Regions from separate parts of the Colwellia sp. BRX10-9 genome, predicted to be linked through region 3. Evidence: predicted binding sites of a transcription regulator. Region 3 holds the regulator's gene; each other region holds the start of a gene.
The links. The regulator LexA, encoded in region 3, represses DNA repair genes until DNA is damaged. The targets are predictions, from matches to a motif close to TACTGTATNNNNATACAGTA.

Region 1 (8,337 bases), on a different contig from region 3:
TTATATGTGGTTGATGCTTCGGATGCTTCCTTTCGTTCACAACTCGATGTTGTGCACGAAGTACTGGCAGAAGTCGGTGTTGAAGACAGTAAGAAATTACTGGTACTCAACAAATCTGATCAACTTAGTATTGAGCAACAACAAGCACTGATGGAAGAGTTTCCTGATGCTATGATCACCTCTACTCGAAATCCTCTTGATATCACTAAGCTGCATAAATATATTGTTAACGCAGCGCAGGACGATATGATTGAAGATGAGATTATTATTCCTTATACCGCTAAAGGTATCATAGGTGAAATTCGATCGAGCATGAGTGTTACCAAGGAAGACTATGAGTATAGTCACATTAAACTTACAGTACGCTCAAACGCGATTGATTTAGAGAGATTAAAAAAGCGCATGCAGAACTTATAAAGTGATGGCTGTGCTGTTCATTAATTTGAGCAATGTCTGTGGTGAACCCGGTGATTTATTGCTGAGTCATTAATGTTCTAGGATTATACATGGATAAATATTTAAAAATCTAAGGTTTCTCTAGTGAATCAGTATGGTGTTCGAAGGTTAATTCATTTAAGTTATTTCAATTAATTAACTATTGGCTCTATACTGATTTTATTTTCAAGCCACTTTATCTGTGTGGCTTCATGGTCACGCTTAAAAGCATAGTTTTTATTGGCGACTTCAATATTTACACCCGAAAGTATTGACTGATAAGCTGTTAGCTCAAAAATCGCTAAATGCTCATTGATATTATTCGCTTTTTCTAGCCATTCTTTATTGAGTTTACCTAACAAGTATAAGTGCTGCTTTAATGCATGGGTAATACGATTTATCTGTTTAGTATTTTCGTTATCTAGGTCGTTAGCCTTTCGTAATAATTTATATATTCTAGGTAAGCGCCTAATTATTTTATAGTTTGCTTCGTCTGCACTTATTCTTAATTCTTCGACAGTTTTGGGCCAATAATTGAAATTTAAATAGGTCATTGCGCCACAAGCTGAACCAAGAGTGCCTATATGAACGGAACCTCCTGTGAGTACATGGCTACCAAACAACTTTCCATCCGCTTTGTCATTAGCGATATTACCCACCCATAAATCACCTTCAACTGTAATGTGGCTATGAGAAATATATTGTGTAATGTTAATATCTTTTTTACAAAAAAAATCGACATATTGTGCAAACTGCGCGCTAATATCTCCATCTGCTTTGATCACTGTACTGTTTTTTAACTTATTTTTGTCTGATATTTGTCGACCAATAATGCCCAGTGCAATCGATATATTGCCGCCTGCAGAAATTGAAGCGGTTTCAACTAACCCACCAATGACGATGTCTTCAGTTGCGGATAATTGCATACCTTCACAAACATTGCCTTGCACATAAATAGAGCCATCAAAACGAATGTTTCCGGTGCCAACATCTATATTTTCAATTTCCAGTAACTTATGCACAGCGACACTATTATCTAAATACTTGGGCATACCATCAATAGCAGCAACAAGAATGTTGTTGTTTTCATCTAAAAAAGACGAACCTTCAGACTCCTCTAAAAAACATGTTTCACCTGATACTGCATCTATAGCCGCTCCGGTTACATCAAAGCCTTTAATACCATCGGTTGGTGGTATTAGCTTAGCTAATTTTTTACCTGCTTTTACATGAATTAAATTACCTAATTCACGCATATCTACATTGCCATTTTCGAGCTTCTTAGGACACATAATTTGCTCTGCGGGGTTATCGACTAAATATTTTACGTAACCATCCTTTCCATTTCTGCTCATTTTACCTTTTGCTATTTCGGTAGATATACTTTTACCTCCTTGAAGTAACTGCCCCTCTTTTACAATATTGATGATGTTTTCTTTAATGATACCCTTGGTTATATTGTTTTCTTTTAATACATTAATAACATCAGTATTTTCAATGGTTTTACCACCATAAGCTGCGGTAAATTCTAATGTAGCTAACATATTTTCAGGCCCCAACGTGACCTTTAAATTCGCATCAACAGCATTTGCTATGATTGAACTTATACCTGTCGTCGCTTTTGATTCATCACTCTCATCACTCTCATCACTTTTAGCCACTTCTGCTAGTAGTAACTCCATCGCCCCGTCAATCAGTAAAAAAGTAGAATATGTAGATAATTTGAATGTTGTTTGTAGTTTTTTTAAGTTAGCTTTTGGCTGTCCTTTAACAGGCGTGATGGTCATTAATAAATCTTTATCTTCGTTTTGAAGTGTTAATTTTATATCACACATATATTCTTCATTGATTTGTCTGCATTAATATCAACTTTATCATTTAAATTGAGGTTAATTGCTAATAAATAAGGTGTTTACGGCTACTGCTGTAATATTGTTTATTATTTGAATACTAATAAATTCAGCCTGTTCACTGAATTGACAAGATTAAAGTTTATCGACTCGTTTTAATCTTGCAATGCGTGTTTTTTAGTCTGCTGTCACTGTACACCTAACTAACCATACGTTGATAGGTTTTATTATGTTTTATAAGTATTTACATAGATTTTCTAGGAAAAGCAACTACTATTAAAGGACGAAATCTCATAGGTTTGATTAATGGAAATAGTATTAAACACTTTCATCGCAAGGCAAGCGATTTTAGATATAAATCTTAAAACTATCGGTTATGAATTACTCTTTAGAGACCGTTTAGAGAATGTATTTAATGGGGATTCTCCAGAAAAAGCAACCTCAAAAGTTATACTTCAAAACCATATATTGGGTGATTTAGCCGATGTTTGCCTTGGAAAATTGGCCTTTATTAATTTTGATGAGTTTACCTTATTACAAAAGTCGCCTTTGCTCTTTAACCCAAAAAATATCGTGGTTGAAATTATTGAAACAGTTAACATCTCTGATGAACTCGTTTTCAATGTTGCTCAACTTCATAAAAAGGGTTATGTCATTGCGTTGGATAATTATAATTTCGAAAGTAAATGGGAAGTGTTTTTTCCATATATCTCTATTATTAAAGTTGACATTGAACAGGTTACTTTCACTCAAATAGAAGGGCTGAAAAAACGCCTATTATCAACTAATAGTCGTATAAAAATAATTGCTGAACGCATTGAAACGAATCAGCAGTACCAACAATTTAAAGCGCTAGCTATAGACTATTATCAAGGCTACTTTTTTCACAAACCCGAGATAAAGTCCGGCACGTCTATATCTCCTCTAAAAATTAATTTAATTCAACTTTTTTTAGAAGCTTACAAACCACACTTAGACTTCAACCAACTGACTGAAATTATTAGCCGTGATGTAACGTTAGTTAGCGGTATATTAAAGTTGGTAAACAGTGCCGCAGAGTGTGGCAATATTGAAATTACCTCTATTAAGCAAGCTATTACCTATTTGGGAACAGATAAAATAAAGCCGTATGTTGCAATTATATCAATGTCAGCATTATCATCTGAAAGTTCACCAGAACTTTTTATCGAGTCTTTAGTACGCGCTAAAATGATGGAACTCATAACGAAAGAAAAATCATTCAGTCACCTTAATGAAAAAGCTTTTCTAACCGGAATATTGAGTAATTTAGATGCCATATTAAATTTACCCATGGCAGATATTGTAAAGAGTTTTCTTTTTTCATCAGATATCAAACTGGCGTTATCTGAGCAACAAGGTGAATTGTCAGAACTATTAACATTGGCTAAGCATTATGAAGTATCAACGAGTAAGCGTGTTACTCGTTGTATTGGCAGTAATAAAATTTCTGAAACTAGACTGTTAAATTGTTATTACGACGCATTAAAGTGGGGGATGAACATCTTTTAAGGTGGTAGCCCTTTGACATTTTATATCACTAGCAACTTTATCCTTAAATATTATGAGTTCAAGGTTACAGTGGCTAAACTTACGAATAACACTAACAACTAATTTTGAGAATGTCTTGCCAGTTACTCGTGGTTACCTTTGTGTTGTTGGCTTAAAAAGTGTTTTTCATTTGCCTAGCAGCTAATTTTGGGGATGTATTGCCAGTTACTCGTGGTTACCTTTGTGTTGTTGGCTTAAAAAGTGTTTTTCATTTGCCTAGCAACTAATTTTGGGGATGTCTTGCCAGTTACTCGTGGTTACCTTTGTGTTGTTGGTTTTAAAGTGTTTTTCATTTGCCTAGCAGCTAATTTTGGGGATGTCTTGCCAGTTACTCGTGGTTACCTTTGTGTTGTTGGCTTAAAAGTGTTTTTTCATTTGCCTAGCAGCTAATTTTGGGAATGTCTTGCCAGTTACTTGTGGTTACTCTTGTGTTGTTGACTTAAAAAGTGTTTTTTCATTTGTTTAGCAACTAATTTTGGGTATGTCTCGCCAGTTACTTGTGTACTGTGGACTTAAAAAGTGCCGTTTCATTTGCCAGGAGTCTGATTTTCCCTCTGCGCCCAAGGTCAATGTCCCCTTACCGTAACGACTATTAATACTATCAAGACAATTCATTAGTATTGGGTTTGAATGATCAGATAAAAATAAATCAGCTTGTTGATGTTGTCTGCTTTCCAAGGCGATTGCACCGACACCACAACGATAAAAATGCACACCGGGTATAAATATTTCAGCGAGTATTAAGCTGACCGCTGTAGCAATATCACAACTATTATCTGTTGCTAAAGGAAAAGTATAAACCATTGTTTGTTTATAATAATTTTCATCATGGGGGGAGCTTGAAGCGAACACGAGCAGTTTTTTGATAAGTGAAGACTGACGCCTTACTTTTTTAGCGACTATCGTACTATGGGTGATTAAGGCTGCTTGTAATGTATGTATATCTACAATACGTTGACCAAAACTACGTGTAGAGAATATTTCCCGTTTAGGTGCTTTTACATCATCCCAGCTTAAACAGCTAATCCCCTTTAATTCGTTAACCGTACGTTCAGTGATAACACTAAATTGCTTGCGCATAATTTTAGGGCACTGCATTGATAATTGATGAGCTGTGCTAATATTTTGCTGTTTTAGTCGCTGAGATATTTTATTACCAATCCCCCAAACCTCATTTACCGCCATTTTTTCTAATATTTCTTTCGCACTTTGCGCGTTATCAATAATGGCAACACCCTGGTAACCGTCAAGTTTTTTAGCTGCATGATTTGCTGCTTTAGCTAAGGTTGATGTTGTGCCAAAGCCAACTCCCACCGGTAACCGGGTTTCTTTCCAAATAGCACGTCTTATTTCATGGCCGTATTGGTGCCAATCTTTAATAACGCCACTATATTTTTTAAAATGTAAAAATGACTCATCAATTGAGTAAATATATTGGTCATCACAATACCTAGCAATAACATTCATCATTCTTTCACTTAAGTCAGCATATAGCTCGTAGTTGGAAGAGCGTACCACTACACCATGCTTATGTAGTAAGTCCTTTATCTGAAAATAGGGGGTGAATTTTGGAATACCCAGCCGTCGAGCAATAGGACAAACAGCACAAATGCAGCCGTCGTTATTCGTTAAAACAACAACGGGCTTGTTTCTTATGCTCGGGTCGAAGACTTTTTCTGCGCTGGCATAAAAAGATACTGCATCAACTAATGCATACATGCGGTTAATTCAGGAGCTTGATGATGGAGTCGAATAGAGCGAGTAACAATACCTTCTAATTGAAAGTCGTCTTCGGGCTTGATGCTAACTGGCGCAAAATCTTTAGACGCTGATAACAGCCGAGCTTGCTTTTTATCAATCAACTTACAGACAAAGCAGCCATTGTAATTTGCCACGATGACATCACCATTTCTGGCGGTGAGTGAGCGATCAACGATAAGTAAATCACCATCAAAAATGCCCACACCCTGCATGGACTCACCAGATGCTTGGCCAATAAATGTGGCATTAGGATGCCTAATAAGAAGTTTATCTAATGATAACCCCAGTTCTTTATATTCGGCTGCGGGTGATTCAAACCCTGAAATACCTGCTTCAATGTAAATAGGAATAACTTTCATTACTTAAATCTCACCTGTGTTTTTATACAGTATAGTTTCTAAGTTGATTATTGAACAGAATAATTTAACATTGCTTACGAGTAATGATTACTTTCATTTTGAAATATAGCCGTTAAAATCAGCGCTGCATAAATTTATAGGGTTAACTTAGATGCATGAAAATGCCAATTCGTTAGTGGTACTTGATTTTGAAACCACAGGACTATCACCCAATCAAGGTGATAGAGCGATAGAGATAGGTGCGGTTAGAATTGTAGACGGTAAGGTTACCGATAAATTTCAATCATTAATGAATCCTGGTTTTAGGATCAGTGGTTTTATTGAGCAATACACCGGAATATCTAATCAGATGCTTGCTAAGGTCGGCTCTTGTGGTGAAGTGATGGCAGAATTTGCCGATTTTCTGGGTGATGATAATTTACTTGCCCATAATGCTTCCTTTGATCAAAAATTCTTGGACGCTGAGCTTAATAATATTAATCGAAAATACTTTGGGCAATTTATTTGTTCATTACTTGTCTCTCGCAGAATCAATATAGATGCACCTAATCATAAATTAGGTACGCTTATTCGTTATAAAAATATTCCATCTGATGGGGCTTTTCATCGGGCGTTATTTGATGCTGAGATGACGGCAAAATTGTGGTTGTTGATGCTTGATGATATTGAAGAAAAAATTAACCACGAGTTTGTACCTTTTGCATTAATACAGAAGTTATCAAAGACAGCAAAAAGTGACGTAAGTAAGCTGTTAACTAAATGGTAATTTATCTTGTTGGTTTTTAATTTTTTATCTCAGGTATACTCACAGTTCAACGTTTATTAGAGTTAACATTATCGACTATCCAGATAAAAAAGCCCCAGAAGAAATAGATCCCATACTGCCTTCTATAGCTGTATCAAATTTACAGCTTAAAATAGCTACCTTTAATTTGTTTAATTACCTTGAACCGCCCAATGCTTTCTATGAATTTGAACGAATTTATAGTGCTGAGCAGTGGCGTAAAAAGCAACATTGGATTGCTGAATATTTACGTGAATATCAACCTGACATTATTGGCTTCCAAGAAGTCTTTAGTCCTGAGTCTCTAGAGCAATTAGTTGCAGAGCAGGGCTATTGTTATTTTGCCGTGGTTGATGAACCTCAAGTGATAGATGATTTTATTTACAAACGTCCTGTTGTTGCCATAGCATCTCGTTACCCTATTGTTGAAGTTGCTGCGGTAAAAGCAAACACTGAGCTTGCACTATCATTAGGTTTAACTGATAAATTCTCTTTTAGCCGAAAAGTGTTAAGGGCAACAGTTGATGTGCCTCATATGGGTAACTGTGATTGTTATGTTGTGCACTTTAAATCTAAGCGCTCTATGATTGAAGTCGATGATAAAAATATAAGTCGCACGCCAGAGCAAACCATTATTGAAAGCCTAAAAGCACAAGTGGCAGGTGGTTGGGGCTCAACGATACAACGTGGCAGTGAAGCGGCGTTATTAATGATTGAAATAATAGCGCGGCGTGAGACTACCGGTCAGCCAATGGTATTAATGGGCGACTTCAATAATACCTTAACTGATGGTGTGCTAAGTCATCTACTGACTAACACCCTACGCTTTGTTTCGGCCATTGACCGTGATGCCTATCTTGCTAAATATTGCTTGCAAGATGCTTGGGATTTATTTCAAGTTGCAGTGAAAAATGAAACTCATCAAGAGGAAAAAATACAGCGCACTCCGACACATTATTTTGGTGCGAGCAGCTCAGTACTTGATTATATATTATTATCATGTGATTTTGACGCTAGTTATCACGATAGTCTTTATCAGGTCAGTGCGTACGACACCTATGATCGACATTTAATTAATCCTATCTTTGAACGAGATGGCGAAAGTACCGATCACGGTATTGCCTTGGTTACACTAACGTTAAGATCATAAATTAATCAAAGACCCAAATAAAAAAGGCTCCCAAAGGAGCCTTTTTTATTGGTGATACTGAATTTACGTTTTTTTACGTTGCGCTTTAATTGCCAAACCGAAAAGTGCTAGAGCGAATAACCACAGTGTTGCAGGCTCGGGAACTTGAGTGACGGCAATGCTATCTGCAGAAGCTCTGGACTCGCCATTGGTACAATCTTTTTTACCAATAACAGTATCAGCACCAAATTCAATAAAATTACTTGCTGAATAAGCGCCGCCACAATCATCGCCTATGCCCGCTATCATTGAATCAGCACCTGTTTGAACAAAACCTCTAGCAAAAATATAACCTCTAGCCTCAGCGCCGGCGCCGAGTTGTGTGTAACCTGCTGAGCCGGTTTTATCGCCAAGAACATTCCAGATAATAGTGCTGTTATCGGTAACATC
Region 2 (8,337 bases), on a different contig from region 3:
TGGCTATTGAGAATATTTTTTATCACAAACTAACAAAGTGGCGCTTACCCATTATCTTTGCTTTTGGTTTACTGCACGGTTTAGGGTTTGCAGCAGTACTTGTTGAACTGGGCTTACCCAAGAGTGAGTATGTCAGTAGCTTAATTTCATTTAATATTGGCGTTGAGTTGGGGCAAATAACGGTCGTTGCCTTAGCTTTATTAGCGACGCGCTGGTTTGCTAAAAAACCTCAATATAGACAATACGTGGTGATACCGTTAAGTGCGCTTATCGCCGTTATCGCTATTTATTGGTTTATCGAAAGAACCTTTTAATACACAACACAGGTCATCTCGTCGTTTAACATTGAGTAGTCAAATGAACAACGGCCTTAAACCTACTTTACAGAGATTTAAGGCCGTTGCCGTATAAACTAAATGATAATGGCTCTATTAATTACTCAGGTTCATAATCCAAGTTAGCTGACAGCCAACGCTCTGCTTGTGGCAATGTCATCCCTTTGCGAGTCGCATAATTAATCACTTGGTCTTTAGCGACTTTAGCGACCGCAAAGTATTTTGATTCTGGGTGAGCAAAGTACCAACCACTAACCGCGGCGCCAGGCCACATGGCAAAACTTGAGGTGAGCTCCATGCCGATGTTTTCTTCAACATTGAGTAGTTCCCACAACAAACCTTTTTCGGTATGTTCTGGACAGGCAGGATAACCCGGCGCAGGTCTAATACCTTGATATTTTTCACGAATTAAATCGTCATTAGCAAGCGACTCTTGTGGGGCATATCCCCAGTATTCTTTGCGAATTTTTTCATGGAGATATTCAGCACTCGCTTCTGCTAATCGGTCGGCAACAGCTTTAACTAAAATACTATTGTAGTCATCATGTTGAGCGGCGAACTCCTTCACTAGCTCGTCGCAACCATAACCTGCAGATACCGCGAAAGCACCAACATAATCTTTAATACCCGACGTTTTATCCGCGATATAATCAGCCAAACAACGGTTAAACTGCCCTGCTGGTTTTTTACTTTGTTGACGCAATTGATGCAATTTCATCAATTGCTTATCTCGGTTTTCATCTGCAAATAATATTAAATCATCTTTTTGACGATGAGCTGGAAACAGACCAAAAACCGCTTTTGCGGTTAACTTTTTACTGTTAATAATATCGTCTAATAAAGCATTAGCATCATTAAATAGATTAGTTGCTTCTTCGCCGACCACTTCGTGTCGTAAAATAAGCGGATATTTGCCTGATAACTGCCAAGTCATGAAAAATGGCGTCCAATCGATGTAGTTTCGAATGACATTTAAATCAAGATCATCAAGTACCGTAACACCAAGTTTATTGGGTATTTTAGGGGTATAGTTTTCAAAACTTATCGGCGCAGCATTGGCGCGTGCATCTTCTAATGATATTAAGCTTGAACGTGGTCCTTTTTTATAATGACGCTCTCGCACCCGCGCATATTCATCATCTTGACGCGCTAAAAATGCCGCACGTTTCTCACTATCATCTGAAAGTAAGGTACTAACGACTGAAACTGAACGTGACGCATTAGGCACATATATAACCGGATGTTGATATTGTTGCTCTATTTTAACGGCAGTATGAGCTTTTGATGTTGTCGCGCCACCAATAAGTAACGGCAAGTCAAAATTAAGACGTTTCATTTCTTTAGCAACATGCACCATTTCATCAAGTGACGGTGTTATCAAACCTGACAATCCAATCACATCGACCTTTTCGGCTTTCGCCACGCGTAAGATGTCATCACAAGAAACCATGACACCTAAATCAATAATTTCGTAGTTGTTACACTGTAAGACAACACCGACTATATTTTTACCAATATCGTGGACATCACCCTTTACTGTTGCCAGTAAGATTTTGCCGTTTGATTTTATTTCAGTTTTTTCAGCTTCAATGAATGGATTTAAATGAGCAACAGCTTGTTTCATCACTCGGGCTGATTTTACCACTTGTGGCAGAAACATTTCGCCAGCACCAAATAAATCACCAACGGTATTCATACCATCCATTAATGGTCCTTCAATAACATCAAGAGGTCGTTCAGCCACTAGCCTTGCTGCTTCAGTATCTTCGACAATAAATTCATTAATGCCTTTAACCAAAGAGTATTCTAAACGCTCTTTAATCGGTAGCTCACGCCAGGTTAAATCAGCCTTATTGTTTTTGCTCCCCGCTTGCCCACGATAAGACTCAGCCACATCAAGTAAGCGTTCTGTTGCATCGTCATCGCTATTTTGTATAACATCTTCAACAGCAAGGCGGAGATCGTCAGGAATATCTGAATAAATAGCTAACTGACCTGCATTTACAATGCCCATGTCCATACCATTTTTTATTGCGTGGTATAAAAACACCGCATGAATCGCTTCACGTACTGGGTTATTACCACGAAATGAAAATGATACGTTAGAAACACCGCCCGAAATCATCGCATGAGGCAGGTTTTCTTTTATATCGGCAACCGCTTCAATAAAATCTACCGCATAGTTATTATGCTCTTCGATACCGGTTGCTACCGCAAAAATATTGGGATCAAAGATAATGTCTTCTGCAGGAAAGCCTATTTCATTGACTAAAATTTCATAAGCACGTTTACATATTTCATACTTACGTACCCGTGTGTCTGCTTGACCTTGTTCGTCGAAGGCCATAACAATAACAGCCGCACCATAACGGCGTAATAGTTCAGCTTGTTTACGGAAGTTTTCTTCGCCCTCTTTCAAGCTGATTGAGTTAACAACCCCCTTGCCCTGAATACATTTCAAGCCTTCTTCTAAAATATCCCATTTAGAAGAATCAAGCATAATAGGCACTTTCGCGATATCTGGCTCACCAGCAATTAAATTCAAATAACGGATCATCGCCGCTTTTGAATCAAGCATGCCTTCATCCATATTTATATCTATAATTTGCGCGCCATTGGCAACTTGTTGCAGGGCAACAGCGACGGCTTGTTCGTAATTTTCTTCGGTAATTAAGCGCTTAAATACAGCAGAGCCAGTAACATTAGTTCGTTCGCCAACGTTAACAAATAATGAACTTTCCTCTATGGTTAACGCTTCAAGCCCGGACAAACGACAAGCAATTTTCCTGGCGCTAATTTCCCTAGGTTTTACATTGGCAACCGCATCCGCCATACCTTTTATATGCGCTGGCGTTGTACCACAACAGCCACCAATAATGTTAAGGAATCCCGATTCAGCCCACTCATTGACATGAACATTCATATCTTCGACGCTGAAATCGTATTCACCAAAGGCATTAGGCAAACCTGCATTAGGATGAGCTGAAACAGCAAAGTCTGATATTCGACTCAATTCTGCCACATATTGTCTTAGTTCAACCGGACCTAATGCACAGTTCAAACCAAATGAAATAGGTTTTGCGTGGCGCAATGAATTATAAAAAGCTTCGGTGGTTTGTCCTGACAATGTTCTGCCTGATGCATCAGTAATGGTACCCGAGACCATTACAGGTAAACGTAACTGTAATTCATCAAAAACAGTTTCAACCGCAAAAATAGCCGCTTTAGCATTTAAGGTATCAAAGATAGTCTCAATAAGAATAATATCTGAGCCACCTTCAATCAGTGCTTTCGTTGATTCTATGTAGGCATCTTTTAATTGATCAAAAGTCACATTTCGATAAGCAGGATCGTTAACATCGGGTGAAATAGAACATGTTCTGTTCGTTGGCCCTAAAACGCCGGCAACAAACCTTGGTTTATCAGGGTTTTTAGCGGTGAATTCATCCGCTGCTGCACGGGCTATTTGTGCCGCCGCTAAATTGATTGCCGCACTGTACGACTGCATATCGTAATCTGCCATCGCAATCGTGGTGGCATTAAAAGTATTCGTTTCAATAATATCAGCACCCGCTTCAAGGTATTCATAGTGAATAGCTTTAATTACCTCGGGTTGTGTAAGCACTAACATATCATTATTGCCTTTGACATCAAGATGCCAATCAGCAAACTGTTCACCTCGGTAATCTTGTTCTTCAAATTTATAGGCTTGGATCATCGTCCCCATAGCACCATCTAAAATAAGAATTCTTTTTTGTATTTGTTGCTCAAGACGACTAAATGATGCTGATTTTTTCATACGATTTCTCTACTTTTACTTTCAAACTTAATTTAATGACTAGATATATCCGACACTGTTTATATTTCTGCGTCTGGGTGTATTGCTTTAATATTTGTTGCATCTAGCTTGTACGGTGTGATCTGATAAACATAATAGTTTAACCAATTAGTAAATAATAAACTGGCATGACTACGCCATGAACTGTGTGGCACTTTTGTTATGTCATCATCAATATAATAATTATTGGGCATAACTGCATTAACATCAGCCTTAAGATCACGTTGAAACTCTTCATCTAGCGTGGTTGAGTCATATTCTGGATGTCCGGTTAAATAGACTTGTTGTTTATTTTTGCTCGCGACCACATAAACGCCTGCTTGTGGAGATTCAGCTATAATTTTTAATTCAGGAATTGATAGGTAATCAGACTTATCAATATATCCAAATCGTGAGTGTGGGACATTAAAAAATTCTTCAAAGCCGCGGGTAAGCTGTTCTTTTTGGTCGATGGGGCTATGCTGAAAAACACCAGATAATTTTTCTTTTCTTAAATGTCGTCGCAATCCATAGTGATGATATAGAGCGGCATGAGCAGCCCAACAAGAAAACATTGTTGAGGTGACATTTTCTTCAGCCCAATCAAATATTTCACAAATTTTATCCCAAAAAGTTACTTTCTCGTATTCCATTAACGCCAATGGTGCACCGGTTATAATTAAGCCATCGTATTGAGTATTTTTAATGTCATCAAAGAGGCGGTAAAAATTATCTAAGTGCTCTTTCGGCGTATGTTTCGATTCATTGGCGTGAATACGCACAAAATCGACATTTATTTGTAAAGGTGTATTAGACAATACCCGTAATATTTGAACTTCTGTTTCAATTTTATTAGGCATTAGATTGAGAATAGCGACTTTCATTGGGCGAATTTCTTGACTTGCCGCTCTACGCTCAGACATTACAAAAATATTTTCTTCACCTAAAATAGACAAAGCAGGTAATAAATCTGGAATTTTAATGGGCATAGCGTTTACCTAATCAAATAATGTCAAACAAGCATGAACACTTCGTTCTCTACTTTCATTTATTAACTTATATTCTGGCTACCAATCAACATACAGGTTTCGACTAACTCAAGTACTACGAATGATAACGGATATATAAATATTATCATTTTATGGTACGTGGATTTTTAGCTATGTCAACATCTAAACGTATAGACGTCTATAATGTTTTTTACGTTAATATTATTTGTCATCTATAACCCTAGCGAGTAAATATTGGTGGAACTAGCCTAATAGAGTGCTACGTAGATAAACGGGGGGTATTGGGCAGTAAAGATGCTTAGGTAAAATACTATATAGCACATTAAATAACGATAGCATAAGAGAGCAAAGTCACTAATTAGATATAAAAAAGCCACTGTAAATACAGTGGCTTAATAATTGTTTAAACTTTTATGTTTAATGTGTAATGTGTAATGTTTATTCTACAGCTTCTTCTTCTTTAGCTGGTTTTTCACTTGCTCTTACACTTTTAATTAACAGTAAGTCGCGTAAACGCTTATCAAGTTCTTTTGCCATTTCAGGTTTTTCTGCTAAAGATTTAGCCGCATTTGCTTTACCTTGGCCAATACGATCGCCATTGTAGCTATACCAAGAACCGGCTTTTTCAACCATGTTATGCAAAACGCCTAAATCAATTAATTCACCTAAGCTGTTAATACCTTCGCCATATAAAATCTGAAATTCTGCTTGTTTAAAAGGAGGCGCTATTTTGTTTTTAACCACTTTTACGCGGGTTTCGTTACCAATAATTTCGTCGCCTGCTTTTACAGCACCGATACGTCGAATATCTAAACGAACAGAAGCATAAAACTTAAGTGCATTACCACCCGTTGTGGTTTCAGGAGAACCAAACATTACACCAATTTTCATACGAATTTGGTTAATGAAAATAATCATGGTATTAGATTTTTTCAAGTTACCTGTCAACTTACGCATTGCTTGTGAAAGCATACGGGCTTGTAATCCCATATGAGAGTCACCCATATCGCCTTCAATTTCTGCTTTTGGTGTAAGTGCAGCAACAGAATCGACAACAATAACGTCTATAGCACCTGAACGCGTTAGCATGTCACAAATTTCCAATGCTTGCTCACCGGTATCAGGCTGAGAAACAAGTAATTCGTTAATGTTAACACCTAACTTTTCAGCATAAATAGGGTCAAGTGCATGCTCAGCATCAACAAAGGCACAAACTTTACCGTTACGCTGAGCTTCAGCAATAACTTCAAGCGTTAACGTTGTTTTACCACTTGATTCAGGACCATAAATTTCAACAACACGCCCAAGTGGCAAACCACCCGCACCGAGTGCAACATCAAGCGCCAATGAACCTGTAGAAATGGTTTCAACATCCATGGTGTTATTATCACCAAGCTTCATAATTGAGCCTTTACCAAATTGTCTTTCAATTTGACTTAATGCTGCTGCTAATGCTTTTTCTTTATCGTCTTTCATGTTTGTTCCGCCGATGTTGCTAAGATTTCGTTTTGATGAAGCAAGTATACTGTATGACCGTACAGTATCAAGCTTTTTTACAACTATTTTAATTATATTATCAAAAACAAAACAAGGTGACTTATAAGTTATTGATAAAAAAAAGAATAACAAGCACCGATAACTTTTAACTATTACTCATCAAAAAGTTACTATTTATATTATCACGGTAAAATCCTTGCCTAAACTTTATCGTATTCAGTAAAAATTTTAGTTAAATAAATAGAGTCTAAATTTGCCAGTTATGACATAATTGCCACCTTACTCTTTCATTGAACTTATGAGTTACCGCATAGAAATGACCACAGCAAACTTAGACTTATCCTCACACACCCCTATGATGCGCCAGTACTTAACCATTAAAGCTGAGTTCCCTCATATTTTAATTTTTTATCGCATGGGTGACTTTTACGAGTTATTTTTTGATGATGCGAAAAAAGCATCTGATTTGCTCGATATTTCATTAACCGCTCGCGGCAAGACAGGTGGCAATGCAATACCTATGGCAGGCGTTCCCTATCATGCGGTGGAAAATTATCTAGCAAAATTAGTACAACTGGGTGAATCTGTTGCTATTTGTGAACAAATTGGTGACCCAGCAACCAGTAAAGGCCCTGTTGAACGTAAAGTTGTTAGAGTTATTACCCCAGGTACGGTGAGTGATGAAGCATTATTACTTGATAAGCATGACAATCTAATTGTTGCGGTAAGTGAAGGTAATAATAAGTCATCGCAACGCTTTGGGCTGTCTTATCTTGATATGACCAGTGGTCGCTTTGTACTGACTGAGCCAAATACCATTGAACAGTTACAAGCTGAACTACAGCGTTTATCTCCTGCTGAATTACTCTACAGTGAATCGTTCTCAGTGCCAGGGTTACTAAAAGGCTATCAAGGATTAAGAAGAAGACCTGAATGGGAGTTTGATTTAGACACAGCTACTAATTTACTAAATACACAATTTGGCACTAAAGAACTTTCTGGCTTTGGTGTTGGTGATAAATCATTAGGCTTAATGGCCGCTGGTTGTTTATTTCAATATGTAAAAGAATGTCAACGCAGTGCGCTTCCTCACATTCGAGCCATTATTTGTGAGTCTTCTGCTTCTGGTGTCATTTTAGATGCGGCAACTCGTCGTAATTTAGAACTCACGCAAAACTTACAAGGTGGCTTTGAAAATACCCTAGCATCGGTATTAGATAAGTCAGCGACACCAATGGGTTCTAGATTACTAAAACGTTGGTTACATTTTCCTTTACGTGATTTAAACATATTAACTGCACGTCAAAATGCAATTAGTGAACTATTGTCACAAGATTTAACGACTGAATTATTTAGCCAACTTAAATCTTTTGGTGATATTGAGCGTATTGTTTCTCGCATTGCCTTACGCTCTGCGCGTCCAAGAGATTTTGCTCGTTTACGTAATGCTTTAAATCAATTGCCTGAACTTCAGCAACATTTACAAACTTGTCAGCAAGCACATATCACTGAATTAGCGTCAAAAAGCTTTCCAATACCCGACTTACACGACTTATTACAGCATGCTTTAGTTGAAAACCCACCCGTTCTTATCCGTGATGGTGGCGTTATTGCCAAAGGCTATCATGAAGAACTTGATGTCTTACGTGACTTAAGTGATGGAGCAACTGAATTTCTT
Region 3 (8,337 bases):
TGCTATCTTTGTTATTTGAATTTTGCAATTCGTCACCTTTATTCATATTTTATTAACTTAATCAATTTTTGGTGGTGTTGAAAATGTATGGTACGGAGCAGGACTTGCAACAGTCCACTCTAAACCTTCAGCGCCATCCCAAGGTTTAGCCGATGCTTTCTCTCCACCTCTAATACACTTAATGACTACCGCTAAGAATATTAGTTGCGAAAGACCAAAGGCAAAACCACCAATACTGACCCACTTGTTGAAATCAGCAAACTGCAACGCATAATCTGGAATACGACGAGGCATGCCCGCTAATCCTAAAAAGTGCATAGGGAAGAATAGTAAATTAACTGAAATCAATGAACACCAAAAATGCCATTTAGCTAACGACTCGTTATACATATGACCTGTCCATTTTGGCAACCAGAAGTATGCACCAGCATAAATCGAGAATAATGAACCGGTAACTAATACATAATGAAAATGAGCAACAACAAAGTAGGTATCATGGTATTGGAAATCAACAGGTGTTAATGCCAACATCAAACCAGAGAATCCGCCTATAGTAAATAAGATGACAAACGCGATAGAAAATAACATCGGCGTTTCAAAGCTCATTGAACCACGCCACATAGTTGCGACCCAGTTGAACACTTTAACACCCGTAGGTACGGCAATTAACATGGTGCAATACATGAAGAACAGTTCACCAAATAACGGCATACCTGTCGTGAACATGTGATGCGCCCAAACAATAAATGACAACACAGCAATCGATGCCGTTGCATAAACCATTGAGCTGTAGCCAAATAACTTCTTACGAGCAAACGCTGGGATAATTGTCGAAACAATACCAAAAGCAGGTAAAATCATGATATAAACTTCAGGATGCCCGAAGAACCAGAAAAGATGCTGGAACAATACCGGATCACCGCCACCAGCGGCATCAAAGAAACTCGTACCAAAATAAGTGTCGGTTAACAACATAGTTACCACACCTGCGAGCACGGGCATCACCGCAATCAATAAGTAGGCGGTAATAAAAAATGTCCAAACAAACAATGGCATTTTCATGTAAGTCATACCAGGCGCACGCATATTCATAATAGTAACAACAATATTAATTGCGCCCATTATTGATGAGATACCCATAATATGAACAGCAAAAACAAAAAATGCCGTACTACCATTTGAATAGGTTGTAGAAAGTGGTGCGTAGAATGTCCAACCAAAGTTAGGCGCACCTGACTCCATAAAGAATGTAGACAAAAGAATCCCAAAAGCAAAAGGTAGAATCCAGAAGCTCCAGTTATTCATACGTGGTAAGGCCATATCTGGAGCACCAATCATCATAGGTATCATCCAGTTAGCAAACCCGGTAAAGGCCGGCATAATTGCACCAAATACCATGATCAAACCATGTACGGTTGTTAGCTGATTGAAAAAATCAGGCTCCACTATTTGTAAACCGGGTTGGAATAACTCGGCTCGAATAACCATGGCTAAAGCGCCGCCGGTTAATAGCATAATAAAAGCAAACCATAGATATAACGTACCTATATCTTTATGGTTTGTCGTGTACAACCAACGTTTGATGCCTTTCATTTTATGGTCATCATGATGATCGTCGTGCGATTCTTGTTCTATAACGTCTGTAGTCATTTTATATCCTCCTACTTCGCACTAGCAGCATCAACAGCTGCAGGTTGTACTAAATCACCGGTGTTATTGCCCCAAGCATTACGCTCATAAGTAACAACTGCCGCTATTTCGGTTTTAGTTAACTGACTACCAAAAGCAGCCATAGCAGGGTTTTTCTTACTGCCATTAATAACCATATCTATATGCACAGCAATATCACCCAGTGCAATTGCACTACCTTTTAGTGCTGGAAATGCCGGAGGTAAACCCGCACCAGAAACTTGATGACAAGCAGCACAAGCTTTCATGTAAACTTGCTCACCCATAACCATCAGTTCATCTTCGCTGTACACTTTAGTTAGATCTTCTACTGGGGCTTCTTCAGCAACCATTTCAGCAACTGCTACCGGTGTTTCTGTGTCATTGCCTGATCCCTTAGCAGCACCTTTAACATCAGCGGCTTGTACGGCATCACCGGTATTGTTACCCCAAGCATTACGCTCGTAGGTCACAACTGCAGCAATTTGCTTCATACTTAACTGCTTACCATAAGCTTGCATACCTGTACCCGCTTTACCATTGAGTACAATATCAATATGCTCGGCAATACTACCCGTAGCAACTGGACTTCCTTTAAGTGCAGGAAATGCAGGAGGTAGACCAGCACCAGAAACTTGATGACAGGCAGCACAGTGGGCAATATAGGTAGTTTCACCCAAGGTCATCAATTCATCCATTGATGCGGAAGCGTTAAGAGATGCTTTCTCAGCAGCAGCGGCTTGAGCGTTGAGTTGGTGTTGTTCATCAAGCCATTTTGCATAGTCTGCTTCAGACTTTACTTCGACAACAATTGGCATAAAACCATGGTCTTTGCCACAAAGTTCAGCACACTGACCTCGGTATATCCCAGGCTTGTCAACTTTTGTCCATGCTTCATTAATAAATCCTGGGTTAGCATCTTGCTTTACAGCAAAAGCAGGTACCCACCAAGCATGAATAACGTCGTCAGAAGTGATTAAAAATCGTACTTTTTTATTAACTGGAATGACAAGGTGTTTATCAACTTCGAGTAGGTAATTTTCACCTTTGACTTTATCGCCAGCATCAACATTAAGGTGTTTACCTTCTTGTGTTTCATACTGTGATCTTGGCGTCGATAAAACGGAGTAGAACTCAATATCTTGATCAAAATATTTGTAATGCCATTTCCACTGAGAGGCGGTAACTTGAATGGTAACGTCAGAATCGTCGTTATTTTCCATTTCAATCAGTGTTTTTGTTGCTGGTACAGCCATAGCGATAAGAATGACAATGGGAATTGCTGTCCAGAGGATTTCTACTTTTGTACTTTCATGAAAATCTGCTGATTTAGCCCCTTTGGATTTTCGATGGAAAACCATTGACCAAAACATAGCACCAAAAACGACCACACCAATTGCTACACATATATACATTGCGAGCATATGTAGATCGTAAACATCTCTACTTACTTCTGTTACACCCTTGGTCAGATTTAATTGCATATCTGCCCAAGCTGAACTGGAAAGAACACTCCCCAACAACAGCCAACCTAGGTTACGTCTTTTCACACGACATCTCCTTCACCCTATAAAAGTTTAAAACTTGATACCTAGGACAAAACACATCCTTTAGTACGGATTTTTATTATTTTCTTAGCGATTTTGTTATCAACCAGTTAGCGTCGACAACATCGCCTTATATTTATATTTGTACACATTCCAAACTAGAATTACTTAAAAGTTGATCTGGGTCAATTTAAAAATCGAGCTATTTTAAAATAAAAACCAATAAAAACAATAGAGTATCAACTCTAATACAGGCAAAGGCCTAATAACAAAGGGCTGTAGCCGTAGTATTAAAAATAAACAGCTGAGTATAAATACGCGTATTGTAAAAATTGATCTTGGTTGTTTTTTAATCAGAGAAAGATAAAGTTGTTTGAATGGGCTTTAGAATGAAAATTATTCTTAGTAAAGAGAAAGGTTTGCATGAAAAGAATACGAAAGGTTAGAAAAGCAAACTTTAGCCTATTTTATACACTAAAGTTTGCGGAGCAGTTTTACATATTTAATACTATATTTGTTAGATAAATTGGCTTAGTTACCACCAAGTTTATTGGATAGGTTAACTTAACTACATCCAGTCTGCCGAGCGAATAACGCCAACAGCCAACCCTTCAATATTAAACTCTTGATCAGACAAATCGACTTTTATAGGAGAGAAGTCATCATTTTCAGCATGTAAGTAAACGATGTTACCTTCTCGTTTATAACGTTTAACCGTAACATTTTCTTCGACACGAGCAACAATTACTTGGCCATTCTGTACATCGGTCGTTTGATGAACCGCTAACAAGTCACCATCAAGTATGCCGATATTTTTCATGCTTTCGCCATTAACTCTCAATAAGTAATCAGCAGCTGGGTGGAACAAATTACCATCAACTTTGTAATGATCTTCAACATGCTCTGCAGCTAAAATAGGTTCACCTGCAGCCACTCTGCCGATTAAAGGTAAACCGGCTTCTTCCATTAACTTCTCAGTCAAACGAATGCCGCGAGAAGTACCTGGCAACATTTCTATATAGCCTTTTTTAGCCAAAGCTTTTAAATGTTCCTCTGCTGCATTTGCTGATTTAAAGCCAAAAAACTTGGCTATTTCAGCACGCGTTGGTGGCATGCCCGTATCGCTTATTTTGTCTTTGATCAGATCAAAAACTTGTTGTTGTCGGTTCGTTAGAGGGCGTAATTCGCTGATTTCATTTAGCATAGGGAGCCTGTAAATTTACACAGTTGTTACTGTGAGTATATACAGGTCGTTAGTAAAGGCAAGTTTTCTAGTCGAATTATTTTTGAAAACTCCCTGATTTTAAATAATGGATAACTTGTTCGATAACTTTTTCGTTTTTCATCATAAATGGATGGGTCGTTTCCATTTCAATGTGATCATTCATACCATCAAGTTTGGTACTAGCAACCGAAACTTTACCATCATCTTTATCAGGAATAAGTGTTGATAATATCCAATTAATACTTTGATTACCGGCAATAACACCCAAATCAAAATTAGCATTGCCAAGGTTACTAGGGACACTGAATTCGCCGGTACCTAATTGCATACCCGCATCACCATTGATGAAACTAAAACCAGGTGTATTTTTTAGTTTATCAACAACTTCACTGCCTTTGTTTGGTGGACCTAGCATCACGACTTTATGTAAATTAGGTATTTTATGCATACTTAAATATTGGCGAACTAATATACCGCCCATTGAATGGGTAACAAAGTTAACTTGGCGATTTTCACAAATTAATAGCGCTTTAGAAATCACTTTTTCAGCCAACTCTTCTATCGAATAATCTCTAGAAGGGTAGTTGATATTTATCACAAAATATCCTTCTGCTAACAATCGTTTTTCAATAGCTTTCATGGAGTTAGCCGAACGTGCAAGCCCATGCAGTAAAATTACACATTCACCATTAGCTAAAGAATCTGCTGGCTCTTCAAAAGAAGCTTGAATTTTATAGCCACGTTCAACCGAAGTATCTAAGCTTTCTTGTTCAATCATATTTTTTAAACGAGTTTCTGCATCAGTAATTTTTTTACTAAATTGTTCTTTAAGTAGCGCTAGGTCTGACTTAAGTGCTGCAATTTTTTCATTCATAGCTGCGCTCCATCATTTTTTTTTAGAATTCATTATTGATACTGTAGTCATGTTAAACAGCAGCTAAGCAATATATTTTTAGCTGCCACAAATATAAAATATAAAACAGTTTTCTCCAACAAAATTTGAAACCATTACCCTTGTAATGTCATTTTTTTCGATAAACTTCTCGCGTGGACCTTTAAATAGCCATAGAAAGCTATACGATATTAACATTTTATATTAGTTATCTGTTAGACATTGATAATCTTCAATCGATCTAACTTTACCAGTAACTACATACATTCAAGCAAAAAAATTTTAAGGACGTTTTACTTGTCTCGATTATAAATTTACAATTCAACATACCCCCCACGTAAAATGAGTTAAGTACCATTGAATGTTATTGGTTTAGGTTGCTCAAACTTTAGCGTCGCCGTTTATATTGGCAATAAACCGAGTATGCTTGAATATCAGCAATTATCTTGTCTATCGCCGCTAACCTTGGGCGAAATAGAGATGGTTAATCAAGCTTGTGGCAATGGTTGGCGGAAAGTTTTCAATGTTTATGCGAAGCTGCTTTACGCACTCGATAAAGAAAAATTCGCTTACTCAACACTTGCGCCAACTTGGCAAAAATATCGAGAGCGATTTTTGCTGCAGCAAGGCTCTCAAACGGCTTTATTATTTTCTCCGCCTCAGTTATCAACCACTAAGCAAACTCTGCATATTATTTGTGGAAAAACCTACGCCAAAAATTTGTTAGCGACAAATCAACTAAACGCTAATTTCACTTGGCTAGATGAGCAATTTGCTATTGATAAAGCTAAAAATTTAATTGTGTGTCCCTATTTTGATTATCGGCAATTGTCGAATGCTAATATTGAAAAATTAGCCTTTTTACTCAACGATATAAATAGCCAGTGAAAGCTTTTCATTCATTTATATAGTGTTAAATTAATGTATACTATATTTATTAAAGGAGAAAATAATAAGCCTCATGATTAGGCAACATACTAAACGTCACTTTAATATTGGATCACATCATTGCTATATTTTAATAAAAAAACACTTTTATTTATTACAATAATTTTAACCTTATTACCCTATGCAACGATCACCAGCACGCTTGATATTTCCTCTGCTTTTTTGCTATCACTTCCTACTATATTATTACAGGCTACCGCAGTATTCTTTGTTGTTCATAGCTATTTACAGACCAGATCACGTTCATTAAAATTGTTCTGGCAGTTTTTCTCTCTCGCTATTATCATTGATCTTATTTCGGGTGTTATCTTCGCAGGTAACTACATAAACACCCCCCCGATCCTGCAAGATTTTTTCTCTTTGTTCAGTTACTTTTTTATCTTACTGGCCATAGAAACCAACCCGCATCTCAGCGAAACGCCACTCAATAAATACATTGCGGGTCGAGTGCCAGCACTATTTTTTACAGTCACCTGTTTTTGTTATTTCGTACTGCTGCCAGAAGAGTTTTCAAAAGCGTTAGATCACAGGTTATTACCGTCATTATTATTTCATATCACTATTTCTGGCCTCATTTTTATTAGACTAATCAGCTGTGTTATTTTTTGTCATGAAAAATTTTGGCGCGCTATTTATTGGCCATTAGCCATTGCCTCATTAGCTTTGTTAGTTGATAACACTAATAGTTATTTTCTTCTTCAAGAGCAAGCCCTTTATAAAGACAATTATACGAACAGCTTAATAGCGTTAATCCCATACTGTGGTCTTATTTTTGCCGCAAGTGCATCATTAAACATTCAAAGACCGACCAAACCTATTTCAAAAGATACCTTTCCCGAATTTTACATTTTATTGCTGGTGAGTATTATTTTTAGCATTCATATCGTTGGTTTAGAAGTTGGGGCACACTACATTACAAATTCTTTCTGGCAGTCTTTTGTTATTGGTATTTGGGGCGTTATTGCTTTTATTTTAGTCATTCTTATTGCTTACAATAAAAGAAAAAACACGCTCGAATTCAAGGAAAACGCTTTCACTCAGCAACAAGAACAAAAAGAGTTAATACAGACCAACCATAAATTACTCAGCTCAATTCTTAATAGTGAAGACAAAGCCATTGTCCGAGCATCTAATAATGCTATTTTGACGACATCAACGGGCGGCGAAATATTATCGTCAAACCCTGCCGCAGTTCAATTGTTCCAAAGTTTAGAACATGAATTGAAAGGCACGAATGTCAGCGCACTTTTTTCTGCAGAAGACACTATGCATTACTTTTTTGGCTTCAAAAGTAATGTATACGCCTTACAACGTAAAGATATCGGTATTTCAGTAGAGTGTGCTGCTCGACGTGCCGATGGTACTGAATTCCCAGTTCAGGTTGAATTGCAGTGGGCAGATCGCGAAGAACAACCCCTTATTGTTATTACCTTTATTAATTTAACTTCACGAAAGTTAGCTGAAAAGCAGATGTTAGATTTAAAAGATAAGTTTATTGCGAACATTTCCCATGAGTTTAGGACGCCATTGACAATTATTAATGGCATTTTAGACCAATATCTACTCAAAGCTCACAGTAAAGAAGAAGGGTTGGAACTTACTACCGCTAAGCGTAATGGTTTGCGTTTAGTTCGTATGGTTGAACAACTATTAGAACTCTCTCGCCTTACTGACAACCCTAAGCTTTCATTGTCTACTTATCGATTAAGTCAGTTAATGGCTATGCCAATTGATTCATTTTCACGCTTAGCTAAACAAAATGATTTAAGTTTTGATGCTGAAATATCTGATGACCTTTGGCTAGAATGTGACGCTCAAGGTTTTGAGAAAATCATCTTCAACTTACTTGCTAATGCGATTAAATATACACCTGCTGGCGGTAGTATCAAGGTCAGTGCTTATGTTGATCAAGATAATGTTATTTTAGAGATTACAGATACCGGCATAGGTATTAATCAAGCATCACAAAGTAAAATCTTTGAACGCTTTCAAAGAGCTGATGATGAAAAAAATCATGCTGTTTTTGGTGTGGGTATTGGTTTATCTTTAGTTAATGA
Region 4 (8,337 bases), on a different contig from region 3:
TCAAGTGAGTTTATATAATAACTTAATGCGGCTTGAGAAGCGGCTACAGACTCTGGATAATCACCAATTAAATAGTGATATATACCGATCATTTTATTAGCATTAGCGGCTATTTTTTTTAAGTTATTTTCAGTGGCAATTAATTGTATTCGTTGAGCGCTAGCTAATCCTAATCGAAGCTCGGTTAACTGATAGTAACGTTTTTGTTGAATATCTAAGATGTCAATAATTTGCTTGGGAATTAAAGCTGAGCGCGTTAATAATAAAATTGAGTAATCAACCGCTTGCTGATCATCTTCAATTTTTTTAAGAATTTCAATTTCTTGTGATATCTTTTGCTCATCACTGAGCAGGGTATTTTGATCAGCGGCAAGCGCCGCAGACGAAAAAAATGAAGCTTGAACAATAATAACGATAAAAAAGTAGAAAATTCGCTTGAAAGCAATCATTAAGAACAACCAAAACACTTGAATTAAATATGATTTTTATTTTATACCATCTTATTTAATTAAATCCCACAAGTGTTCGGTTATCTATAAAAATTAATCTCAGCGATGGTTGAGTTTTTCTTTGAGTAAAGTCTTAATTTCGGCAAGCTCACGCTCAAGGTTTTCAATTTGTGCTCGGCTAGCCGGCTCTCCACCTTCACCTGATTCGCCATGTTGTTCGGCGCGATAAATTTCATTTTCTTTGCCCATAACTTCTAGAATAGTACCGACCATCATGTTTAAAAAGATAAAAGCCGTTAAGAAAATAAAGGTCAGGTAAAAAATCCAGCTAAGCGGATAAATCGCCATCGTTTCATACATCACATCCGTCCAATCTTCAAAAGTGGCTATACGAAAAAGGGTCAACATCGATATTGAAACATCGCCCCAAAGCTCTTTATTAATATTATTAAAAACCATACTGCCAACTGCAGCATAAATATAAAAAATAACAAACATGAGTAAGGCGATATAGCCCATACGAGGAATAGCTTTGAGCAGCGAATTAATCAGCAGGCGTAATTCAGGTACCATAGAAACTAGACGTAACACCCGAAACACTCTCAACAGCCGTGCTAATAAGACACCTGAGCCACCTGTTGGTATTAAACTACCAATAACAATTAAGGTATCAAAAATATTCCAACCACTTTTGAAGAAATTCTTTTTATCTTGAAAAGCCATAAAACGTATTGATAATTCGATGACAAAAAATACCGTGATAACACTGTCTAAAAAAACCAATATTCTTAATGCTTGCGGGGGCAAGTTATGGGTTTTTGCGCCAATAAGTAATGCTGACATAATAATAACGGCAATAATTGACCATTGAAAAAACGGGCTAGCGTCAATTTTTTTTAGCCGTTCTTGGACACGCACCACATAGGAATTCATAAATAAAGTTCTCTCAAAATAACATTCAACCGTGTTAACGCCGACAAACGGGTTATTACAACGTTCTTATTAAAATAAACGTAGCTTCGGGGGATAATGTCCAAGCTTATCTTGATAACTTTAACAACACCCACACTTTTCATACGTATTTATAATGACATTAATTTAACTTCAACCTATATAGGGGTAATATTTTTGAAAGCAAGTTTATCAGCCATTAGTTGCTAGGTTTACAGTGTTTATATTTTATCAGAAACAAATTTTTAAAAAACCGTTGCTATATGATCTGAACTCGGTAAGCTCATCACCAAATAAAAATAATTTGCATTCAATACTATATGACACACACTAGAGATTCTTTTCATTCCCGTATCGGGTTTGTCTTGGCCGCTGCAGGATCAGCCATTGGTTTAGGCAATATTTGGGGATTTCCAACCCAAGCCGCTAATAATGGCGGTGGTGCTTTTTTATTCGTCTATTTACTCGTGACACTTTTACTCGCCCTCCCCGCTTTGTATGCAGAAATATATATTGGTAACCAGGCGCAAAAAAATCCGGTAGCCGCATTAAAAGAGGCCTGTAAAGACACTTGGCCCAATGTAGGTAAGTATGCCGGCATAATAGGCCTATGTGGCGCTATAATGATGTTAAGCTTTTACACTATCGTCGCTGGTTGGATGTTAGCGCATGCTCTATCAGCATTTACTGAGCTGTTAGGCCTAACTAATATTTCACAGTGGTTAGCCACATCAAGCACCGAACGTAATTTATTATTTACGCCACTTTTTATCTTACTCGGCGCCGCCATTATACATCAGGGCGTTAATGCCGGTATTGAAAAATGGTCAGGGCGTTTAATGCCGTTATTGTTAGTGATGCTAATTGGTTTAATCATTTATATTTTACGCCAACCCGGTGCAGAAAAAGGCTTAGCGTTATATTTAATTCCTGACTTTTCACAGGTGACTAACCCTAAACTCATCATATCAGCAATGGGACAAGCCTTCTTTTCATTGTCTATTGGCGTAGGCGGTATGATGGTGTACGGCTCGTACATGCAAAAAGGTAAAGATATCGGTAAATTAGCCATCTCTATCACCGCACTTGATACTTTTATCGCTTTTATGGCCGGTCTGTTAATCATACCGGCACTTTTTGTTGCTCAAGAAGCCGGAGTTGAAGTTTTCAGTAATAACGAGTTGATTGGTGAAGGACAGTTAATCTTTAAGATATTACCTGAGCTGTTCAATTCAATGGGTAATGTCGGCTTGATTGTCTCAAGCTGTTTCTTCTTGTTGTTATCCATTGCGGCATTAACTTCAACTATTTCTTCAACTGAAGTACCTGTCTCTTATTTAATGGAAGACAAAAGCTTTACTCGTTCAAAAGCGACATGGCTAGTCTCCTTCGTGGTGCTTTGTGCCAGCATGTTGTTAATTGCTTTTTTTGACGAATTATTTGGTTTAGTGATTCGAGCATTAACAACCATATTGCAGCCATTAAGTTGTTTATTCTACTTTATTGTGGTCGGTTGGTTATGGAATAGAGGTAATAAATTACGTGATAAAGCGCTACAAGAAGGCAGGAAGTGGCTACCCATTTGGGGAAATTACCTTCGTTTTGTCTGCCCACTATTGTTAAGTGTGGTTTTTGTTAACGTTGCGATATTAAATTAAGCGTTAATAACTGGCTTACCCAGCATTATTACAGCCTTTTAACATCAGCCCCTGAAGCAAGTTCAGGGGAGCCGGTACTTTGTGCTCGGTGGCGATTAATAATATCACTGGTCACGTTAACGTCAATAAACAATGCAAGGTTTGCTCAATAATGATGCTTTGCATGAGCGTGGTTCACCTTGCTTGTGAACGATGATTTTTACTGGTCCAGTCTTATACTTGCAAACAATCATCATATTTAGCCCGCTTTAAACACTAACGTTGTTTCGCCCTTTACTCTTAGCTTTGTATAACGCTTGATCCGAGCACTTTAACGCTTGTTCAAAGCTTTGTTTACTTTCCCGTACTGCAACGCCAATTGAAATAGTGACATTGACCGTTTTAAACTCACTATTTTTGCTTACTTTTTTAGCGTTTCGTTGTTGTTTTGTTTTTCTTTGTGGTTGACGAATGACAATTTTATAGGTTTCAATAGCTTGACGTACCGCTTCTAACTCAGTTAAGGCTTGCTCAATAGTTTTACCAGTAAATACGATGGTAAACTCTTCTCCGCCATAGCGAAATGCTTTCCCTCCCCCTTTAACGTTGCCAATTTTTTTTGCCACTAGTTTTAATACTTGGTCGCCAATATCATGGCCATAGGTATCATTAAACTTTTTAAAATGATCAATGTCTAGCATAGCAAGGGTGTAGTTTCGTCCAAGTGATAAGGCTAACTGATTGAGCGCCCGACGCGATGGTAAGCCCGTTAAGTCATCTCGATAGGCAAGAAAATAAGCGTCGACAACAATGACTAACACGAAATACAAACTGAGTAATGCCAGCGTTAAACTTAGCGGTAGCTCAATTAATTGATATTGATAACATAGCCAAAACAGTAAAGAAAGCGCAACCGCTGAAGTCACTAAATCCGCTTTAATCACTGCTCGCCAAACAATAACCATAGTGCATAAAGCTAGTGGTAACTCTAAACGAATAACCTTACTAAAGCCTGCAATATGGGGAAAGGTTTGTACAAAAATGATAATTGGCTCACTCATCGTTAACCAAGCATAACTAATGATAGCCACTAAGGCGATAGCGACTAATCGATAAAGACCATGAATTGAGATGACGCCACGGTCTTTTATCAAAGACAATAAAAGTAAAACACTACAGCCAAATAACGTTAACCAATCACCCTGCTGCAGTAACCAAGTTGACCAAGGCGGTGAAAAAGTAATACTGGCGTAATATAAAAGCCACAATAATGATAAGTAGGCTAACCTGCTACGATTAAAATAACTGGCAAAGACGATCACAACAGCCAAGAACACCACTAATAATTGTTCGACAATCACTACTTGCTTTAGCCAAAAAGCTTGGCTTTTCATCATCAAAAAATAAACTAAGGCAACTGTGCCTAAACTAATAAACAGAGTTTTTAGTCCTTTAATTCTTTGCAACAAGATTAACTCCTTAGATTAAGTTATCGCTAAAGGGTAGAGAAGCAATCAGGTTAAACAACAGGTAGAGCTTGCTCATTATCTATTTTACTGTCTGTACCAGTGGGCTTTTCATCACTTTCATTTTTCAACTCAACCTGTTCAATTTTATCAAAGCGTGACGATATTTTATCTGCAGAGGTATGTATTTGTTTTACGTCACTCGCCGCTTGATCTATGTGCTTTGCTAAATTGGCAAAACGAGATTTAAAACGACTAAAGTCCTGAGATAAGTGTGAGAGATGCGCTTGAATAACATGTATTTGCTTACGGGTTGCTTCATCTTTTAGTACCGAGCGTGACGTTGTTAATATAGCCATTAACGTGGTTGGCGATGCCAGCCATACTCGTTTTTTATTGGCGTAATCAACTAAGTCACCTTGATGTGCATGAATTTCAGCAAAGATAGCTTCTGCAGGAATAAACATTATAGCGCCGTCGGCGGTTTCTTTTTCAATTAAGTATTTAGAACTAATATCGTTAATATGTTTTTTTATGTCGAGTTTAAACTGACGCTCTGCCGATTTTCGGTCATGTTCCCCTAATTGGTTATCCAGCATTTTCTTATAGTTTTCTAAAGGGAACTTGGAGTCAATAACGACATTACCGGTTGGCTCAGGTAAAAATAAAATACAATCAGCAATTTTTCCATTTGATAAAGTGTGCTGTAAAGAAAAATTTTGCTCGGGGATCACGTTGCGAATTAAACTGTTAAGCTGAACTTCGCCAAAAGCCCCCCGCGAACGCTTATCACTTAATACTTCTTGTAAGCTGACGACGTTTGAGGAAAGTTCCGTTATCTTCTTTTGCGCGTCATCAATCAAGGCAAGGCGTTGCAAAATATCATTAAAGGTTTTTGTTGTTTTCTCAAACCCTTCCGCTAAACGTTTCTCTACTTGCCCGCTAATTTCTTTCAAGCGGTTATCGGTAGAGACGGTTAATCCATCAATACGTTTAGCCATTTGCTCACTCGATGCTTGCAATGACTTCGTTAACTCTTCGCGGCTAATGTGCGTCACTCGATTTAGGTGTTCAACAAGTTGATCAACCGATTTTAGCTGATTCTGATTAAAAACGACTTGGTGCTCGTGTAATGCGCGGTGTAACTTTTCACTACTTGCATGTAAACTCGATGACTGCTTCTCACCTTGCTCAGCATGTTGATACAACAGCTTAATTTTAAAGTCAGAGATTTGTTGTTCAAAATAAGTCTTTAACTCAACTTGTTGGTTTGCCAATTGTTGATGATTAAAGCTAGTTTGCTGCTGTTGTTGCTGTTGATATTTATTTGAGACTTCACTATCAACGGTTAATTTTTCAAACAATAGCTGTAACTTTTCATGTTGCAAAGACAACTGTAGTGACATTTTTTTTATTTTAAAAAATACTATAAAACTGATTAAAAAACACAATACCAATAGAATAACGCTAAACAGCATAAAAATTTCGGTAGGGATTTTCTCTAAAAAAACAAGGAGTTCATCGATAGGCATAAAGTCACATCAGTAACACTGTAAATATTATCAGTATTAAACCATAGAAATATACTCAGGTTAAGTTTATTCTAAGCTTGTTCATTAACAAGTCCATATTTAATAATCATTGATAAGATGAATGCGATCGCCAACTTTATTAAGAATGGTTATTTCTCCATCACACACAGCAACAATCGATTTATCTTCTTTAAATTTTTCCGGAATAATGACCCGCCCACTGGCATTTTCTGCAAATTGTCCAACAAAGTGCATTAACTCAAGTGAATCTTCAATATAATAAATAATAGTAACAGTGCGCAGGTTAGTGTTAGTCATAGTTAATGTTTTCAAAACTTAATTTTATTAATGTTCTTTTAGTATAGACAAAATTTTCAACTTATTATCGTCAATAAAAAAGCGCCCTAAGGCGCTTGTTTTAAAATTATTTGCTTACACAAGCATCAATTAATTTTTTGATTTGGCATCTTGCACTTCAATCTTAGCTTTCCAAATAGCAGGACCCGTGACATGAGCCGACTCTCCTTGGCTATCAACAGCTACAGTGACTGGCATATCTTCAACTTCGAATTCGTAAATAGCTTCCATCCCCATATCTTCAAAAGCAACAACTCTTGCTTTTTTAATAGCTTTTGATACTAAGTATGCAGCACCACCGACGGCCATTAGATAAACTGACTTATGGTTTTTGATGGTTTCAACGGTCTCGGCACCACGTTCAGCCTTGCCGATAGTGCCAAGTAACCCTGTTTCAGAGAGCATCATTTCTGTAAATTTATCCATGCGTGTTGCTGTCGTTGGGCCAGCTGGGCCAACTGCTTCATCGCCAATAGCATCGACAGGACCTACGTAGTAAATAAACTTGTCAGTAAAGTCTACTGGTAACTTTTCGCCCTTGGCTAGCATATCTTGAATACGTTTATGAGCAGCATCACGTCCGGTTAAGATAGTCCCGCTCAATAATACAGTTTCACCGGTTTTCCAGCTACTGATATCAGATTTTTTCAAGGTATCAACATTAACACGACGTACGTTTTCACCGACTTCCCAAGTTATTTCTGGCCAATCTTCTAATTTTGGTGGTGTTAAGTTAGCCGGACCAGAACCATCTAAGTGAAAATGAACATGACGCGTTGCCGCACAATTGGGTATCATCACCACAGGTTTTGATGCAGCGTGGGTTGGTGCTGACATAATTTTAATGTCTACAACCGTCGTTAAACCGCCAAGACCTTGTGCGCCAATACCTAATTTATTAACACGCTCGAAAATTTCTAGACGCAGCTTTTCTTCGGCTGTTTCAGCACCACGGTCAATAAGGTCTTGAATATCTACCGGTTCCATTAAACTTTCTTTGGCAAGTACCCCTGCTTTTTCTGCTGTTCCGCCGATACCTATGCCTAACATTCCCGGTGGACACCAACCTGCGCCCATTGATGGTAGTGTTTTAACTACCCAGTCAGCGATTGAATCACTAGGATTTAACATCACCATTTTAGATTTGTTTTCACTACCACCGCCTTTCGCTGCGATCATGATATCGACGCCACCACCGGCAACCATATCGATATGAACAACAGATGGTGTATTATCTTTAGTATTAATACGCGCGCCAGCGGGGTCTTTTACAATAGAAGCGCGCAATGGGTTGTCTGGATTTAAGTAAGCTCTGCGAGTACCTTCATCAACCATTTGCTGAACTGTTAAGTCAGTTTTGTCCCACTGAACATCCATACCCACTTTAACAAAGCAAGTCACTATGCCGGTATCTTGACAAATAGGACGCTGGCCATGGGCTGACATTCTAGAATTAATTAAGATCTGAGCAATAGCGTCTTTAGCTGCGCTACTTTCTTCTTTATGATAGGCTTTTTCAAGCGCTTGAATAAAGTCTAAAGGGTGATAATAAGAAATGTACTGTAATGCATCGGCAATACTTTCAATTAAATCTTGTTGTTTAATGATAGTCATGAGGGTCTCTTTTTATGCAGATCGACAGATGTAGTTCAACGGCATTTACTTACTTACCTGAAATTATAGATAAACTAGGGAAGCTGAAAATGGTTGAAAGTTATAAATTTGCAGATATCATACCCTTCTTGTTAACGAGCTTCCACAATATTATCGAGTAAAACCTGTCATGTTCACTATTTCTGCCCAGCATTTTACTGTAGAAAAATCTATCGATGTAAAAGCTTTATTTTCAGCTTTTAGTCATCAACCTTGGGCGATGTGGCTTGACTCTTGTGGTGAACAACAGTCACCTGCCCACGTTGATAGCAACTTTGATATTCTGGTTTGG

Region 1: the regulator LexA is predicted to act here: its motif matches at 5,987-6,006, upstream of H4J69_RS12545 (LexA family transcriptional regulator).
Region 2: the regulator LexA is predicted to act here: its motif matches at 6,686-6,705, upstream of recA (recombinase RecA).
Region 4: the regulator LexA is predicted to act here: its motif matches at 6,052-6,071, upstream of H4J69_RS00995 (DNA recombination protein RmuC).

Annotation. Positions count from the first base shown of each region.
Region 1 covers NZ_JACGVV010000020.1:31,151-39,487, reverse strand. The annotation lists gene hflX (GTPase HflX) at 1-417, shown strand, start outside; gene H4J69_RS12560 (DUF342 domain-containing protein) at 588-2,270, opposite strand; gene H4J69_RS12555 (EAL and HDOD domain-containing protein) at 2,592-3,815, shown strand; gene H4J69_RS12550 (Y-family DNA polymerase) at 4,317-5,573, opposite strand; gene H4J69_RS12545 (LexA family transcriptional regulator) at 5,561-5,974, opposite strand; gene H4J69_RS12540 (PolC-type DNA polymerase III) at 6,126-6,740, shown strand; gene H4J69_RS12535 (endonuclease/exonuclease/phosphatase family protein) at 6,907-7,908, shown strand; gene H4J69_RS12530 (ice-binding family protein) at 7,972-8,337, opposite strand, start outside.
Region 2 covers NZ_JACGVV010000030.1:11,847-20,183, reverse strand. The annotation lists gene H4J69_RS15375 (HupE/UreJ family protein) at 1-314, shown strand, start outside; gene metH (methionine synthase) at 436-4,134, opposite strand; gene metA (homoserine O-succinyltransferase) at 4,194-5,141, opposite strand; gene recA (recombinase RecA) at 5,601-6,638, opposite strand; gene mutS (DNA mismatch repair protein MutS) at 6,976-8,337, shown strand, end outside.
Region 3 covers NZ_JACGVV010000007.1:21,058-29,394, reverse strand. The annotation lists gene H4J69_RS06105 (cytochrome c oxidase assembly protein) at 1-46, opposite strand, end outside; gene ctaD (cytochrome c oxidase subunit I) at 58-1,650, opposite strand; gene coxB (cytochrome c oxidase subunit II) at 1,662-3,218, opposite strand; gene lexA (transcriptional repressor LexA) at 3,784-4,419, opposite strand; gene H4J69_RS06085 (alpha/beta fold hydrolase) at 4,496-5,314, opposite strand; gene H4J69_RS06080 (DUF6942 family protein) at 5,690-6,220, shown strand; gene H4J69_RS06075 (ATP-binding protein) at 6,341-8,337, shown strand, end outside.
Region 4 covers NZ_JACGVV010000001.1:229,399-237,735, reverse strand. The annotation lists gene H4J69_RS01015 (response regulator) at 1-449, opposite strand, end outside; gene H4J69_RS01010 (ion transporter) at 549-1,382, opposite strand; gene H4J69_RS01005 (sodium-dependent transporter) at 1,721-3,058, shown strand; gene H4J69_RS01000 (diguanylate cyclase) at 3,307-4,506, opposite strand; gene H4J69_RS00995 (DNA recombination protein RmuC) at 4,557-5,909, opposite strand; gene H4J69_RS00990 (TIGR02922 family protein) at 6,135-6,353, opposite strand; gene H4J69_RS00985 (fumarate hydratase) at 6,483-8,006, opposite strand; gene pabB (aminodeoxychorismate synthase component I) at 8,176-8,337, shown strand, end outside.